One region of the Limosilactobacillus secundus genome, then DNA from elsewhere that is predicted to be linked to it. Evidence: predicted binding sites of a transcription regulator. Region 1 holds the regulator's gene; the other holds the start of a gene.
The links. The regulator CtsR, encoded in region 1, represses protease genes until heat stress. The targets are predictions, from matches to a motif close to TTGGTCAAAAAAGGTCAAANA.
Positions count from the first base shown of each region.

Region 1 (7,795 bases):
CATAAAGATCAATATGCTCACAGTCTTCTACGATCAATCGTTGCTTTGGTTGGTTAGCAAGGTAATAAGCTCGTTCGGAATAAGATCGGGAGTGAGCTTTGTCTCCATAAATAAATAGGATTGGTCGTGGTGAAATTTCTTTAATATAGTCTAAGGCAGAAAATTCAAGCATGGCTAAATTAGAAGTAGTTGTTGCGGTTCCACGTGCATTTGGATGGAAACCGCGCTTAAGAGCATAAAAACGAAGCCACTCGTTTGTTAATTCATCATGATTTGGCAAATCGTCAATACTATCATATGGTTCTTCTGGGAAGGATGGATGATAGTCAGGTTGTCCATCTTCAAAATCATCCCACCGTTGTTTTGATAATTGATCTTTAAGTTGGAATAATTGTTCAGGAGCAAGATTAGCCATTTCACGAATATCTGTCATATCATACATTGAAATTGTCACAACAGATTTAATTCGTGTATCAACAGCTGCAGCACTAAGAGCAAACCCAGCTCCCCCACTGATACCGATAACACTAATTTGATCACGATTGACATGTTTTGCTTTTGTGCCTAAATAGTCAACTGCGGCACTGAAGGATTCTGCATACAAATCTGGAGAAGCAACATGACGAGGTTCGCCGGCTGACTCGCCCATGTACACTTGATCAAATGCGAGGGTAACAAAACCTAATTGAGCAAACGTATTTGCATAAATTGCGGCTGCCTGTTCTTTTGTGCTTCCATACGGTGCCCCGATTATGATGGCAGGTAACAATTTGTCTTCTTCTAGATCCTTAGGGGTATAGACATCAGCAGCAATTGCCATTCCATAACGATTATTGTAACGAACATGTTGCCGTTCTACATTTTCGCTTAGTTTGGTGATATATCCATAAGACATTATTATACTCACTCCTTTATCTAATTGATTAAATTATAACATTCATTATTAATAGGGAACGTCTAAAGTTATAACGATAAAGTTTTAGAGATAATTAGTAAGTGATTTACTATACAATATGAATTAAATTGATTTACTGAGTTTTGTCATTGTTATATCAATATTTTAAATAGAAAAGAAAATTATTCATTTTGACAAATGTGCAAAATTTCACTTTAAATTTGTCTAGGAGTTATGGTACTATAAGCATTGTAAAAAGTAATTTGTTTATTAATAAAGGAGATCTTACCTTATGAAAGCTGCTGTTATTAATGATCCAGTAGACGGTTTTGTTACTGTTAAAGATGTTCAACTGCGGGATTTGAAGCCCGGTGAAGCTTTAGTTGACATGGAATATTGTGGCCTTTGTCACACTGATTTACACGTTGCTGCTGGAGACTTTGGTAAGAAGCCAGGTCGTATTATCGGTCATGAAGGGGTTGGCCGTGTATCTAAAGTTGCCCCTGGAGTTACTTCCTTAAAAGTTGGCGATCGTGTATCAATTGCATGGTTCTTCAAGGGGTGTGGACACTGTGAATATTGTTTAACAGGTCGTGAAACTCTTTGTCGTAACGTTCTTAATGCAGGTTACACTGCTGACGGTGCAATGGCTGAGCAATGTATCGTGCCAGCTGATTACGCTGTTAAGGTTCCAGAAGGTCTTGATCCTGTTGAAGCTACTTCATTAACTTGTGCTGGTGTTACGATGTACAAAGCATTAAAGGTTGCTGACATCAAACCAGGTCAATGGGTATCAATCGTTGGTGCCGGTGGTTTAGGTAACTTGGGAATTCAATTTGCTCACAACGTATTTGGTGCTCATGTTATCGCCGTTGATGGTAATCCTGATAAGCTTGAAGCTGCTAAGAAGAATGGTGCTGAAATTTTAATTAACCGTCATGACGGTGATGTTGATAAGCAAATTCAAGAAAAGGTTGGCGGTGTTAATGCTGCTGTAGTAACAGCTGTTTCTGCATCAGCATTTGACCAAGCGGTTGATTCACTTCGCCCAGATGGTAAACTTGTTGCTGTTGCTCTTCCACAAGGTGACATGAAGCTTAACATTGCTAAGACGGTTCTTGATGGTATCATTGTTGCTGGTTCACTAGTTGGTACCCGTCAAGACTTAGCTGAATGTTTCCAATTTGGTGCCGAAGGTAAGGTTCACCCAATTGTTAAGACTCGTAAGTTAAGCGAAATTAATGATATGATCCAAGAACTTAAGGATAACAAGGTTGTTGGTCGGAATGTTGTTGATTTTGTTCACAACGATAACGATTAATTAAAAAAGTAGTTCATATTTAATTCTCTAAAAGACTAGTGTTGCACTTGAATGCTTCACTAGTCTTTATTATTTTCTTAAATGTGTAACTGAATGGTCATACAGGTAGGCGCCGACTCTAAAAGTGTGTTAAAATAATGGTCAAGATTAGTCAAAAGAGCCGAGGTGATATAATGGAAAATAAAAGTATTTCAGATATTATCGAAGCATACTTAAAAGAAATACTTGGTGACTCAGCTCAGGTCGAAATTCGTCGTTCTGAGATTGCCAACCAGTTTGATGTGGTACCGTCACAAATTAATTATGTTATTAAGACTAGGTTTACCATTCAAAATGGTTATTTAGTAAAGAGTAAGCGTGGAGGCGGCGGATACATTCGAATCGAGCGAGTTAATTTACTTGATGATGTAAACGTGCTAAACTCACTTATTCAAGCAATTGGCGACTCGGTTCGTGAACGTGATGCTTTTGATATTGTTCGAACGTTATATGAAGAAGACGTGATTACGAGGCGTGAAGGAGACCTTATGCTTGTTGCATTATCTAAACAAGCGCTAGCAGTTAATGATAGTAAGATTGAAGATCAACTTCGCGCTCGTATATTAGTATCATTCTTGAATCGACTTCGCTATGAAAGTTAAAAGGGGGATTGTACATGGATAATATGTTCACGCCAAGTGCAAAGCATGTTCTAGCAATTGCACAAGAACAAGCGAAATACTTTAAACACCAAGCAGTAGGGACTGAACACCTTTTGCTTGCCCTCTCAATGGATAAAGATGGGATTGCTAACAAAATATTTGAACAATTTTCTATTACAAGCGATGATATTCGTGAAGAAATTGAACGCTTGATTGGCTATGGAACGCTGGAAAATCTGGGAGCTTCAGATTATCTTCCATATTCACCAAAAGCAAAGCAGGTATTATCATTAGCTGGGCGAGAAGCTCAACAAATGCATGCATTAAAAATTGGCACTGAACACTTGTTATTAGCATTAATTGCGGATGAAAGTGTCCTATCTTCACGAATCTTGTATAGTTTAGATGTTGTTCCGCGGCAGATGAGAAAAGTAATCTTACGTCGGTTGGGGATTGCTGATAGTCAGCAACGCAATTCTAATCGTCAATCATCTCGTCGACGGCCCCAGCAAACTGGTACACCAACATTAGATAAACTAGCTCGTGATATGACAGCACTTGCTCGGAACGGCCAGCTTGATCCTGTAATTGGTCGAAATAAGGAAGTTAAACGTGTGGAACAAATTCTCAGTCGCCGTACCAAGAATAACCCTGTTTTGATTGGAGAACCGGGGGTAGGGAAAACGGCGATTGCTGAAGGACTTGCTCAGCGGATGGTTGATGGTAAGGTTCCAGCTGAATTGGCTAATAAACGTTTGATGATGCTTGATATGGGATCATTAGTTGCAGGTACCAAGTATCGAGGAGAATTTGAAGATCGTCTTAAAAAAGTAATTGATGAAATTCAAAATGACGGGCATGTGATTCTTTTTATTGATGAACTCCATACCTTAATTGGTGCTGGTGGCGCTGAAGGTGCAATTGATGCATCCAATATTTTGAAACCTGCCTTGGCACGAGGCGAGTTGCAAACAATTGGTGCTACTACGCTTGATGAATATCAGAAATATATAGAATCGGATGCGGCACTTGAACGACGCTTTGCCACTGTTCAAGTTGATGAGCCGACTACTGACCAAACTCTACAAATCCTGCGAGGACTGCGACCAAAGTATGAGGAGCACCATCATGCTAAGATTACCGATGAAGCGCTAGAAGAAGCAGTTAAATTGTCAGATCGTTATATTTCGGATCGGTTCTTGCCGGATAAAGCAATTGACCTTATTGATGAATCGGCAGCTATGGTTCGAATTGATGCTGAAGATAAGAAAAATCATCAGCCTTCATTAGAAAGTCAGTTAGAAGATTTGAGAACCCAAAAAGAAGAAGCAATTGATAATCAAGACTTTGATCGTGCAGCTACTCTTCGTCAACAAGAATTAGCACTAAAAGATAAGATTGACCGCAAAAAGCAACGCACTCAACAAAAGGAATCTCATAACTATAAATTGAAAGTAACTGGTGAAAACATTGCGCAAGTTGTTGCTGAATGGACAGGGGTTCCTTTAACTCAATTGAAGAAGAGTGAGAGTGAACGACTGGTTAACTTGGAAAAGGTTCTTCATCAACGAGTAATTGGTCAGGATGAAGCAGTTACCGTAGTCGCTAAAGCAATTCGTCGTGCACGAAGCGGTCTTAAGGATCCTAGTCGGCCAATTGGTTCTTTTATGTTTTTAGGACCAACTGGGGTAGGAAAAACAGAGCTTGCCAAGGCATTAGCTGCTGCAATGTTTGGCTCGGAAGATAATATGATTCGGATCGATATGTCAGAATACATGGAAAAATATAGTACTAGTCGCTTGATTGGTGCTGCTCCAGGATATGTCGGTTATGACGAGGGTGGCCAATTAACTGAAAAAGTACGGCAACATCCATATTCAGTTGTCTTATTAGATGAAGCTGAAAAGGCACATCCCGATGTATTTAATTTATTACTTCAAGTTTTAGATGATGGTTACTTAACTGATGCAAAAGGTCGACGCGTTGATTTTAGAAATACCATTATTATTATGACTTCTAACCTTGGAGCAACTCAGCTTCAGGATGAAAAAGAAGTTGGTTTTGGGGCCAAAGATATGTCACAAGACTATAATGCGATGGCAGCGGCGATTAAGCAACAAATGAGGTTATACTTCCGCCCAGAATTTCTTAATCGGATTGATGAAACGATTATCTTCCATGCATTACAAAAGAACGAACTTCATCAAATCGTTAAACTCATGGTTAATGATTTAAATAAACGGGTAAGTGAGCAAGGCATTAACTTGAAAGTTACGCCTGCTGCAATTGATGTAATCGCAAAACTTGGTTACAATCCTGCTTATGGAGCTCGTCCGCTTCGTCGTGCTTTACAAGATCATATTGAAGATGATTTGAGTACTGGACTACTTAGTGGTGAAATCAATGTTGGGGATGACGTAACAGTAGGTGCGCGTCAAGGTAAAATTACTTTTAAAGTGAAAAAGCCGGATGAAGATAAAGCTGTTGAATTAAAATTGAATAGGTAAAAAGAACGGTAAATTATTCTGAAAGTGCAGAGTAATTTACCGTTTTGTATTCTAGCTTCATTAAATCTAAAATACACAAAATGAACATTTAAGTTTTATGTAGTTTAAAAAACGTTATAATTGTAACTTTTGTTCTCTAATGATAATAGAAGAGAAGGCTACCGAATTGCATTCATTTATCGCATTTGATGATTATTTTTCTAAAACGGTTGTCAAAAGATAAGTTATAGTCTTATAATGTGTTTATCAGATAATTAATGATTAAAAATAGGGGATGAACAATAAATGAAGCGAGCGGAACAATTAGAAAAGACAAGACAAGCAATCTTAAAAACCGCTACAAAGTTATTTTTACAAAAGGGATTTGGTGAAACTTCAACACGGGATATTGCCAAACAGATTGGAATTACACAACCGGCTTTATACCACCACTTCAGCGATAAAGAGGTTTTATATCTGGATGTAATGACTAATTTATGTGGAAAAGTTCGCCAAGATATTAATAAAGTAATGCGTAAACATGATTTGTCACCGAATGAACAATTATGGCAAATCACCAAGGCATTAAAAAAACATCATCCATTAAGTATTTACGACCAATACAATCAGGCAATGCGCTTATTATCGAAAAGTGCACAGCAAAAACTTAATATGATTTTTACAATGGATTATCTAGAACCGATTGCAGCATTTTTCCGTCAACCAGATGTAGGGTTACGGCCTGATATTCTTCCTAAAGAAGCTGCTGAATTATTTATTGCAGGATTAACTCCAATTTTTGGTACTTCTCAATTAATTGGTGGTCATTCAATTACCCCAGAACAACGTGACCAATTAATCCTAGATTGCATTATTAACGGTTTATCAAATTGGGGCGGAAAAAATTAAAAAATATAAAAATAATTGTTGACAAAATCTAATAGAACTTGTATACTTTAATAGTATATAATTGTGAGTTCATTTGAACCTGGTGATCTATTGTCCATCAGATTCTGCATAAAAGCCAAAGACAGTCGTTAAACTGTTTTTGGATTTTTTTTGCCCAAAAGTTGTATTTTGGGCAAATTGTAATCAAATTGTAATATTTAAATGAGCTCGCGGAATAAATTAGAGAGGTGAACAGTTTGGCTGGACATTTAGTTAAATACGGTAAACACCGTACCCGTCGTAGCTACTCGCGAATTAAAGAAGTTCTCGAATTGCCAAACCTTATTGAAATCCAAACCGATTCTTACAATTGGTTCATGGAAAAAGGTTTGCGGGAAATGTTTGATGATATTATGCCAATTGATGATTTTCAAGGAAAGCTTTCTTTGGAATTCGTTGACTATCAACTTTTAGAACCTAAGTATACTGTTGACGAAGCTCGTGAACACGATGCTAATTACTCAGCACCACTTCATGTTACGTTACGGTTAACTAACCATGAAACTGGTGAGATTAAGTCTCAAGATGTATTCTTTGGTGACTTCCCATTAATGACTGACCAAGGTACATTCATTATTAATGGTGCCGAACGGGTTATTGTTTCACAATTAGTTCGTTCACCAGGGGTCTACTATAGTGAAGAAAATGATAAAAATGGTCGGCCAAACTACGGTGCTACCTTTATTCCAAACCGTGGTGCATGGTTAGAATACGAAACTGATGCTAAGAATGTTTCATATGTTCGAATCGACCGGACTCGTAAGTTGCCGATGACTGAATTAATTCGTGCATTGGGCTTTGGTTCTGACGATGAAATTATTGACATGTTCGGTGGCGATAGTGAGACATTATCATTAACCTTGGATAAAGATGTTCACAAAAATGCTGAAGATTCTCGAGTTGAAGAGGCTTTAAAGGATATTTATGAACGGCTTCGTCCTGGTGAACCAAAGACTGCTGATTCAGCACGGAGCTTATTAACAGCTCGTTTCTTTGATCCAAAGCGTTATGATATGGCACCAGTTGGTCGTTACAAGACGAATAAGAAGTTAATGCTTAAGTACCGTTTACTTGGACAAACTTTAGCTGAAACTTTAGCCGATCCTGATACTGGTGAAGTATTAGCACAAAAGGGTGATACGGTAACTAAGGAATTGCTTAATAAGCTTGAACCTTACTTAGACCGTGATGACTTTAAGACTATTACTTACACCCCATCAGATGAAGCAGTTGTAACTGAACCAGTTAAGTTACAAAAGATTTTAGTATATTCTAAGACTGATCCTGATCGAGTTGTACCTATTATTGGTAACGGTCATATCCCATTAGAATACAAGCACATTGAACCAGCTGATATTCTTGCTTCCTTAAACTACTTCTTTAACTTACAAGAAGGTATTGGTAGTACAGACGATATCGACCACTTAGGTAACCGTCGTATTCGATCAGTTGGCGAATTACTTCAAAACCAATTCCGGATTGGTCTTGCACGGATGGAACGGGT
Region 1 is NZ_JAJGUA010000026.1:89,605-97,399, reverse strand. Features, by position in the region: gene LMB57_RS03080 (alpha/beta hydrolase) at 1-895, opposite strand, end outside; gene adhP (alcohol dehydrogenase AdhP) at 1,188-2,216, shown strand; gene LMB57_RS03070 (CtsR family transcriptional regulator) at 2,390-2,857, shown strand; gene LMB57_RS03065 (ATP-dependent Clp protease ATP-binding subunit) at 2,872-5,364, shown strand; gene LMB57_RS03060 (TetR/AcrR family transcriptional regulator) at 5,650-6,252, shown strand; gene rpoB (DNA-directed RNA polymerase subunit beta) at 6,480-7,795, shown strand, end outside.

Region 2 (7,795 bases), on a different contig from region 1:
ATAACCCTCTTGACGTAGTAAATAATCAAGAAAGTTATATTCATTTATTAAAGTTTTACCTGCGGAACATACTTTTCCACTAATTTTTGGACCGCTGCGGCAGTTTCAGCATGAATCGCTCGGTGAACTAATGGTTGTAATTTGCGCGTGTTCAACTGGTTAATTAAAGAACGAACACGTAAAATCTGACTACTGCTCATTGAAAATTCATCAAGCCCCATTGCCATTAATAGAGGAACCGCATAAGGATTATTAGCCATCTCTCCACACATTCCGACCCACTTACCTTCAGCATGCGCAGCTTCAATCACTTGCCGCACCATCCGTAAAACCGCCGGATGAAGTTCTTGATATAGGTATGCTACTTGCTGATTTCCGCGATCAACAGCGAATAGATACTGAACAAGATCATTACTGCCAATGCTAAAAAAATCAACATACTTTGCAAAATGTTCAGCCATAACCGCAACTGCCGGAATCTCTAACATCATGCCGACTTCAATGTTTTTAGCAACTTGAATACCTGCTTGCTCAAGCTTTTCTTTTTCATCGTCAAGAATTGCGCGCGCCGCTTGAAACTCTTCAATTGTTGCAATCATCGGAAACATAATGGCTAACCGCCCATAAACAGATGCACGAAGAAGGGCGCGCAACTGGGGACGTAATATTTCCGGGCGTGCCAACCCAATCCGAATAGCACGAAAACCTAAGTAAGGATTGTCCTCATGAGGAAGAGCAACCATCCCCAGCTTTTTATCGCCGCCAATATCAAGCGTTCGCGCGACTACCCGTTGTCCGTTCATTACCGAAACAAATCTTTTATAAGCATTAAATTGCTGCTCTTCAGTTGGCAATTCATCCTTGCTCATATAGAGAAATTCTGTTCTTAAAAGGCCAATCCCCTCGGCGCCATCCTCTTGAGCATCAATAACGTCAGCAAATGTTCCGACATTAGCCCCCACTTCAAATCGACGTCCATCAGCACTCACAGTTTGCTTATCTTTTAACGCACCCCACTTTTGCTGCTCCTGGATAAATTTACCAGCTAACAAACGATAATGCTCAACCTCTTCATTCGTTGGATTAACAATCACTTTGCCATGAATCCCATCAACAATCAGCAAGTCGCCATCATGAATAATCGTAGTAGCATTCTTGACGCCAACGACAGCTGGTAACGAAAGCGTCTTACTCATAATTGTAAAGTGAGAAGTGCGTCCACCATTAGTTGTAACAATCCCTGCAACATATCGCTTATCAAACTGGGCAGTATCAGTAGGTGTAATATTATTAGCAACAAAGATCGCGCGGTGGTCTAAAATTCCTGGGTCTGGTAAAGAAACATTCAATAGGTGACTCAAGACTCGTTTGGTCACATCACGCAAGGCGGTTGCCCGCGCATATAAATATTCATTATCATTCTTGCGTTCAAAAATACTTAAATAATAATCTTCAACACGTTTAACAGCCCACTCTGCAGTATCATGATGGCTATTAATACGGTCAATAATCTTCTTTTGTAAAGTCGGATCATCTAAAATCGCAATTTGGGTATCAATAATCGTCACTGCCCGTTGACCTAGCAACTCATGGGCACGCTGAGACAAATGCTGAAGTTCAGCCTTGCTTAACGCAAAAGAATCATGAAGCCGGGCGACCTCATGATTCTCATCAGCTGTATGCTGTTTTTTTATAGATAGATCTGACTCTACTAACAGGTGTGCCGGAGCAATCGTAATACCACTACTAGCAGCAAGTCCGGTTAGTAGTATAGACATTAGTCAGTCAATCCTTCTTTCTTCATAGTTTCAGCAACGGTGTCCAAAGCTTCTTTTTCATCGTCACCATTGGCAGTAATAGTAACCTTAGCGTTTTGACCAACACCAAGGGACATTACACCCATGATTGACTTCAAGTTTACACTCTTACCTTCGTATGAAAGAGTAATATCAGATGAAAACTTTGAAGCAGCTTGTACCAAAATAGTAGCTGGACGAGCATGAATACCAGTTTCTGAAGTAATTGTAAATTCACGTTTTTCCATATTAATCAGTCTCCTTCGAGCAGATATAATTAATTTATTATCAGTAGCTTTACCACTGATACACCTCGATAATTACATTTTAGCAATTGTAAGCGTTAAATACAAGGCTACATCTTGCGATTTATCGCTCTCTTAATTGATAAATAATTTTACCGCCTCGCTGCGCTTCGCCTTCAATTTGCGAACGGTATGCATACGAGTGAAAAATCGGTTGAAATTTCTGAAAATTCTCGGGAGTAATTACAAAACGATCAATCTTTTTATTTCGCAAATCATCCAATAATTGTTCAAAATTTTCTTCTGCCATTCAATCACCTCAACATAAAATTCTATCTTCTCATTATACACGAAATCCCGATCATCCTTCTATTTTAGCATTCATAGCTAAAGAGTGCTAAAATCAAAGTGAGCTGTTTTCGGCATTTCTAAGTAATTAGTTATGTTGGAAAAGGTTACTCTTTACTTAAAGAAAATATTTAAGTTTTATGGCTTGCTTTGCGATAAAAAGTAAGTATAATATTAATCAATGGTCAAGAAAGGTCAAACGCTTTCTTGATAAAACTATTTTAGGAGGTATTAAATTCAGATGCAATGTCAATACTGTCATCAAAATCCAGCTACGATTCATCTTCAAATGAATTTTAATGGACAACGGATTCAAATAGACCTCTGCCAAAATTGTTATCAAAAATTACAAAATCTACAAACAGATATGATGAATGGAGGTAACGGAATGAATAATTTCGGTTTTGGAAGCCTCGAAGACTTCATGAACGCAATGAACAATATGCAAAGTCAAGCGGCCGGTGCTAATGGTCAAAACATGAACAGCCAATCCCAACGGCAAGGTGGCGGCCGGAATGGAAAGGGAATCCTTGGTCAATATGGGATCAACCTTACTGATCTTGCCCGCCAAGGTAAAATTGACCCAGTCATCGGGCGCGACAATGAAATTAAACGAGTGATTGAAATTTTAAACCGCCGGACTAAGAATAACCCGGTCCTAATTGGTGAAGCGGGGGTTGGTAAGACTGCCGTTGTTGAAGGCTTAGCTCAAGCAATCGTTAGCGGCCAAGTTCCCGAAAAGCTTGCTAACAAGGAAATTATCCGACTCGATGTTGTTTCTTTAGTTCAAGGTACTGGAATTCGGGGGCAATTTGAAAAGCGGATGCAACAATTGATGGAAGAAGTTCGCAAGAATAAGAACATTATTCTCTTTATTGATGAAATCCACGAAATCATGGGTGCGGGAAATGCTGAAGGCGGGATGGACGCTGGAAATATTCTTAAACCAGCTCTCGCCCGTGGTGACTTCCAATTAGTTGGTGCTACTACCCTTAATGAATACCGAAAAATCGAAAAGGATGCAGCTCTTGCACGGCGGTTCCAACCAGTTGAAGTTGATGAACCATCAGTTGAAGAAACAATTCGCATCTTAAACGGGATCAAAAATCGTTATCAAGATTACCATCACGTTAAATACACAGATGACGCAATTGTAGCAGCTGCTAAACTCTCTGACCGCTACATTCAAGATCGTTACTTGCCCGATAAAGCTATCGACTTACTCGATGAAGCAGGATCAAAGAAGAACTTAACACTTAAAAATGTAGATCCAAACGCAATCGAAAATGAAATCCACACAGCTGAAGCACACAAGCAACAAGCAGCTGATAACCAAGACTATGAAAAAGCAGCTTTCTACCGCGATCAGGTTGCTAAGCTTGAAAAGGCAAAGAAGGAAGCTGAAGAAAACCATACTGAAGATTCTGCAACCGTTACTGTTAAGGATATGCAGAGCATCGTTGAAGAACGGACAAATATTCCAGTTGGTGACCTGCAAAAACAAGAAGAAAATCAACTTCGCGACCTTGATAAGAAGCTTGATGAACACGTTATTGGTCAAACCCAAGCAGTGGATAAGGTTGCCCGTGCCATTCGTCGTAATCGAATCGGATTGAACAAGTCTGGTCGCCCAATTGGTAGTTTCCTCTTTGTGGGTCCTACCGGGGTTGGTAAGACTGAAACCGCTAAGCAACTTGCCCTCCAATTGTTTGGTTCTAAGGATGCCATGATTCGGTTCGATATGTCTGAATACATGGACAAGACCTCTACTTCTAAATTAATCGGGGCTGCTCCTGGTTATGTTGGTTACGAAGAAGCTGGACAGTTGACTGAACAAGTACGGCGGCACCCTTATAGCTTGATCTTACTTGATGAAGTTGAAAAGGCGCATCCAGATGTTATGCACATGTTCTTACAAATTCTGGATGATGGTCGTTTAACTGATTCTCAAGGACGCACTGTTAGCTTCAAGGATACAATCATTATCATGACATCTAATGCCGGAACTGGTGATTCAGAAGCAAGTGTTGGTTTCGGTGCTGAGTCTAATGGTAGTACTCATTCCATCATTGACAAGTTGACAAACTACTTCAAGCCAGAATTCTTAAACCGGTTTGATGACATCGTTCAATTCAATGCCCTTTCCAAGGACGACTTGATGAAGATTGTTAACTTAATGATTGATGATGTTAATAACATGCTTGCTGATAAGAACTTGCATATCGAAGTCACTAACAATGTTGAAGAAAAATTAGTTGATATGGGCTTTGATCCAAAGATGGGTGCTCGTCCTCTTCGCCGAGTAATCCAAGAACAAATCGAAGACCGGATTGCTGATTACGTTCTTGATCACAGTGACGCTCATAAATTAGTTGCTAAACTTGATGATAGTGGTGACATTGTTGTCGAAGAAACTAAAGAAGTACCAACAATTGCTTAAAAATAACTAAGTATAAAAAACGAGGCTGAATTTTTCAACCTCGTTTTTTATATTACGCTCAATTTACTTCCAAACGACGGCGGACCTCCAATACCGGAAGAGCAACCATTGGAACAATAATAATCGCCAATATCAATTCAGCAAGCCCATTAGTCGCCATGACTGTTTCTAAAGCAATTAATAAATGATTAACATTTACCCCATAAGTTTGCGCAACTGCTGGAGTACGATAAAATAGATAAATAAAGCCTAATACCAAGCCAGTATTAGTAAGAGTCCCTACTATTGCAGCACTTACCGCGGCGATATATTTTGCTTTGACCAAACAACACATAAGAATAAAAGTATATCCTGCTAAAATCCCAATCATAATGCGAGGAACCACGGAAACAAGCGGGTTAACAAAAACTAAGGGAGCAAGCGGACTACTTGGTGCCACAAATGCCCGCACCCAAGTCAGGAGCCCCCAAATACCACCAATAATTGCGCCATCAACGGGACCCAACACAATTGCCGCAATAATGACTGTTACATGAAGGGTCGTAATACTAAGCGGCCCCAGCGGAATGTTGCCAAAAAATGGGACAAAATCTTGTAAGAGAATAATTGCGATAAAGATTGCTAATGTCGTATTATGCCTAATTTGTTGGTGCCGTGTTTTTGCCATTTTTCTTCTCCTAAATAAATTTGAATAGGCTTATTGTAATAAAAAAATCACCTATTCGCAATTCTCAAGAGAAATATGGTCGTTCCTTATCGTGTCAACTACTAAAAAGCGCTATAATAATAGAGAATTAAGGTTACGGAGTGTTAATAATGATTGACAAATTTAAAACAGGAAATCCTATCTGGGTTTACTATAATGATATTGATTCAGGAGCAAACCTTACCGTTCCGCAATTACTACGCGGATTTATCGGTCAAGAATACCAAATTGAACAAAAACAATTTCCTAATTACCGCTATGTAAAGACTGAAGGTGAAACTAAGGGAACATTCGATATGCGGCAACGAATTGTACACCTTTTTTATCGAAAACAGAATTGGGGAGAGGTCCAATCAATTGAAATGTATCTCCACCTCGATGCCCCGACACAAGTATTTGATACAGCTGGTGGAATGCCAGTCGGTGCCCCGCTTCCTGCTGATATTACAGTTAAATCCTTCCACCGAGTTGCGACTAAGAATGGTCAGTTTTGGTATGAAATTGGCGCTGATCAATGGATTAAGTATGATCAAATGCACGTTGTTGACAATCCATTCAACCAGGATATACGGAAAGAAAAGTCAAAACTCATTAATAATTTAACGGTAATTCCCTTGAAGAATGTTCAAGCCAAAGTTGATTATCTCCATAATAAGTCAATCAATGTTTATGATGCGCCTTATGGAAATAAAGTGGCAGAAATTCCAAATGGGGAAACAATTACCCTAATTGGAAAATTAAACGATAATGATGAGATTACCTGGTACCAAGTAGGTCGCAAGAAATATATTACTAGCAACTACATTCAAATTGAATATCCAGAAGATGATGAATAAAAAAGCGAGAGGCTGGGAGAAAACTTTTGTTTTCTCTCAGCCTCAACTGCTTTTATGAACAATAGTAAGATAACGTGGAACTAGCTTTGCGTCGCCACAAGGCTGGAGTTTAATTCTCACTCACTTCTATTAATCCCGCCGTAATTGAATTTTATTATTAAAGAAACGCGCTAAAGCATAAACGATGATTAAGTAAATAACCAAGATTACCCAACCAGTAACGTTTGAGATTATGATTGACTTAAAGACACCACTAGCAGAAAGCGCTGGGATTAAGCCAACCAGTGAATAAGCTAACATCATCAATAATACTAGGCAAGCTATCGGAAGCCCAATTCCTACAATCCATTTCCACCGACGATTTAATAAGGCAAAACCATTACCAATTGCCATCATCGTTAAAGAAAGACTGAAATACGATAAAAGACTATGCCAAGTAGAAGTAAAGTCAAACGGTGCATACCTCAAGTCCACCAGTTGTGCGATAAACCAAACTACTAATGTCATTAGGAAAAGAGACAAAATCCGCCCTTGCCATAGTGCTTTACGAGAAATACCATTTTGAATTGCCCATTTAAAGTCAGTATAAGGAGTTACAAGGAAAATCGCCATCAAAAGCACGTTTAAGATTGATGAAGCAATGCTTGGGAGGGCATGGAGACTAACCAAAAAAGACTCAAGGTTGTGTGAAATGATTAATCCAAGCAGGTAGATTATTAATGCTATTCCTAGCCCCCACCCTAAGGCAATTCCTGTAGCATGACCCGCTTGTTGAAACATAGTTGAAATAACGAGGTTCCTCTTTTGATTTTCCATTAGTATTCTCCCCCATTCGTTAAGTAAATGAATAAATGTTGCAAATCATAATGACCAATCTTAACTTGATCAGGAATCACACGCTGTTCATCTAAATGATCAAGTAAGTAGGCAGTCTTAATATTCCCCATCATCTCTGTTTTAAGAACTTTTAAACCTGCCGTATACTCATCAACCATTTTTTCTGGACCACTAATCGCATAAGCCTTGGCTAATAAACCATCTGTACCTTCATTAATAATGATGCGGTGTTGATCCATGATGAGGACATGTTCGACTAATTGTTGAATTTCTTCAATCAAGTGGGTTGATAAGACAAAAGTTCGTGGTCGTTCTTGATAAGTCTTAACTAATTCTTTATAGAAGCTATCACGATGATTAGCATCTAAACCTAAAATCGGTTCATCTAATAAAACGTAATCGGCATTGACTGCTAAAGCGACGATTAGCTTGGAGGCTGTCCGTTGCCCCGTCGATAAGTTAGTAATTTTCATCCGGTCATTCAAGCCAAAAACCTTTAGGAGACGCTTTGCTAGGTCATAGTCAAAGTTATTATAAGCGGCATCAGCCAAGTCAAAGGTTTGACTTATCTTCATGTGACGCGGATA
Region 2 is NZ_JAJGUA010000025.1:13,311-21,105, reverse strand. Features, by position in the region: gene ptsP (phosphoenolpyruvate--protein phosphotransferase) at 48-1,778, opposite strand; gene LMB57_RS02540 (phosphocarrier protein HPr) at 1,778-2,044, opposite strand; gene LMB57_RS02535 (hypothetical protein) at 2,166-2,351, opposite strand; gene LMB57_RS02530 (ATP-dependent Clp protease ATP-binding subunit) at 2,631-4,829, shown strand; gene LMB57_RS02525 (ECF transporter S component) at 4,888-5,496, opposite strand; gene LMB57_RS02520 (MucBP domain-containing protein) at 5,646-6,371, shown strand; gene LMB57_RS02515 (hypothetical protein) at 6,501-7,187, opposite strand; gene LMB57_RS02510 (ATP-binding cassette domain-containing protein) at 7,187-7,795, opposite strand, start outside.
Region 2: LMB57_RS02530 (ATP-dependent Clp protease ATP-binding subunit) is a predicted target of CtsR. The motif match lies at 2,571-2,591, and genes of this name have one in related genera.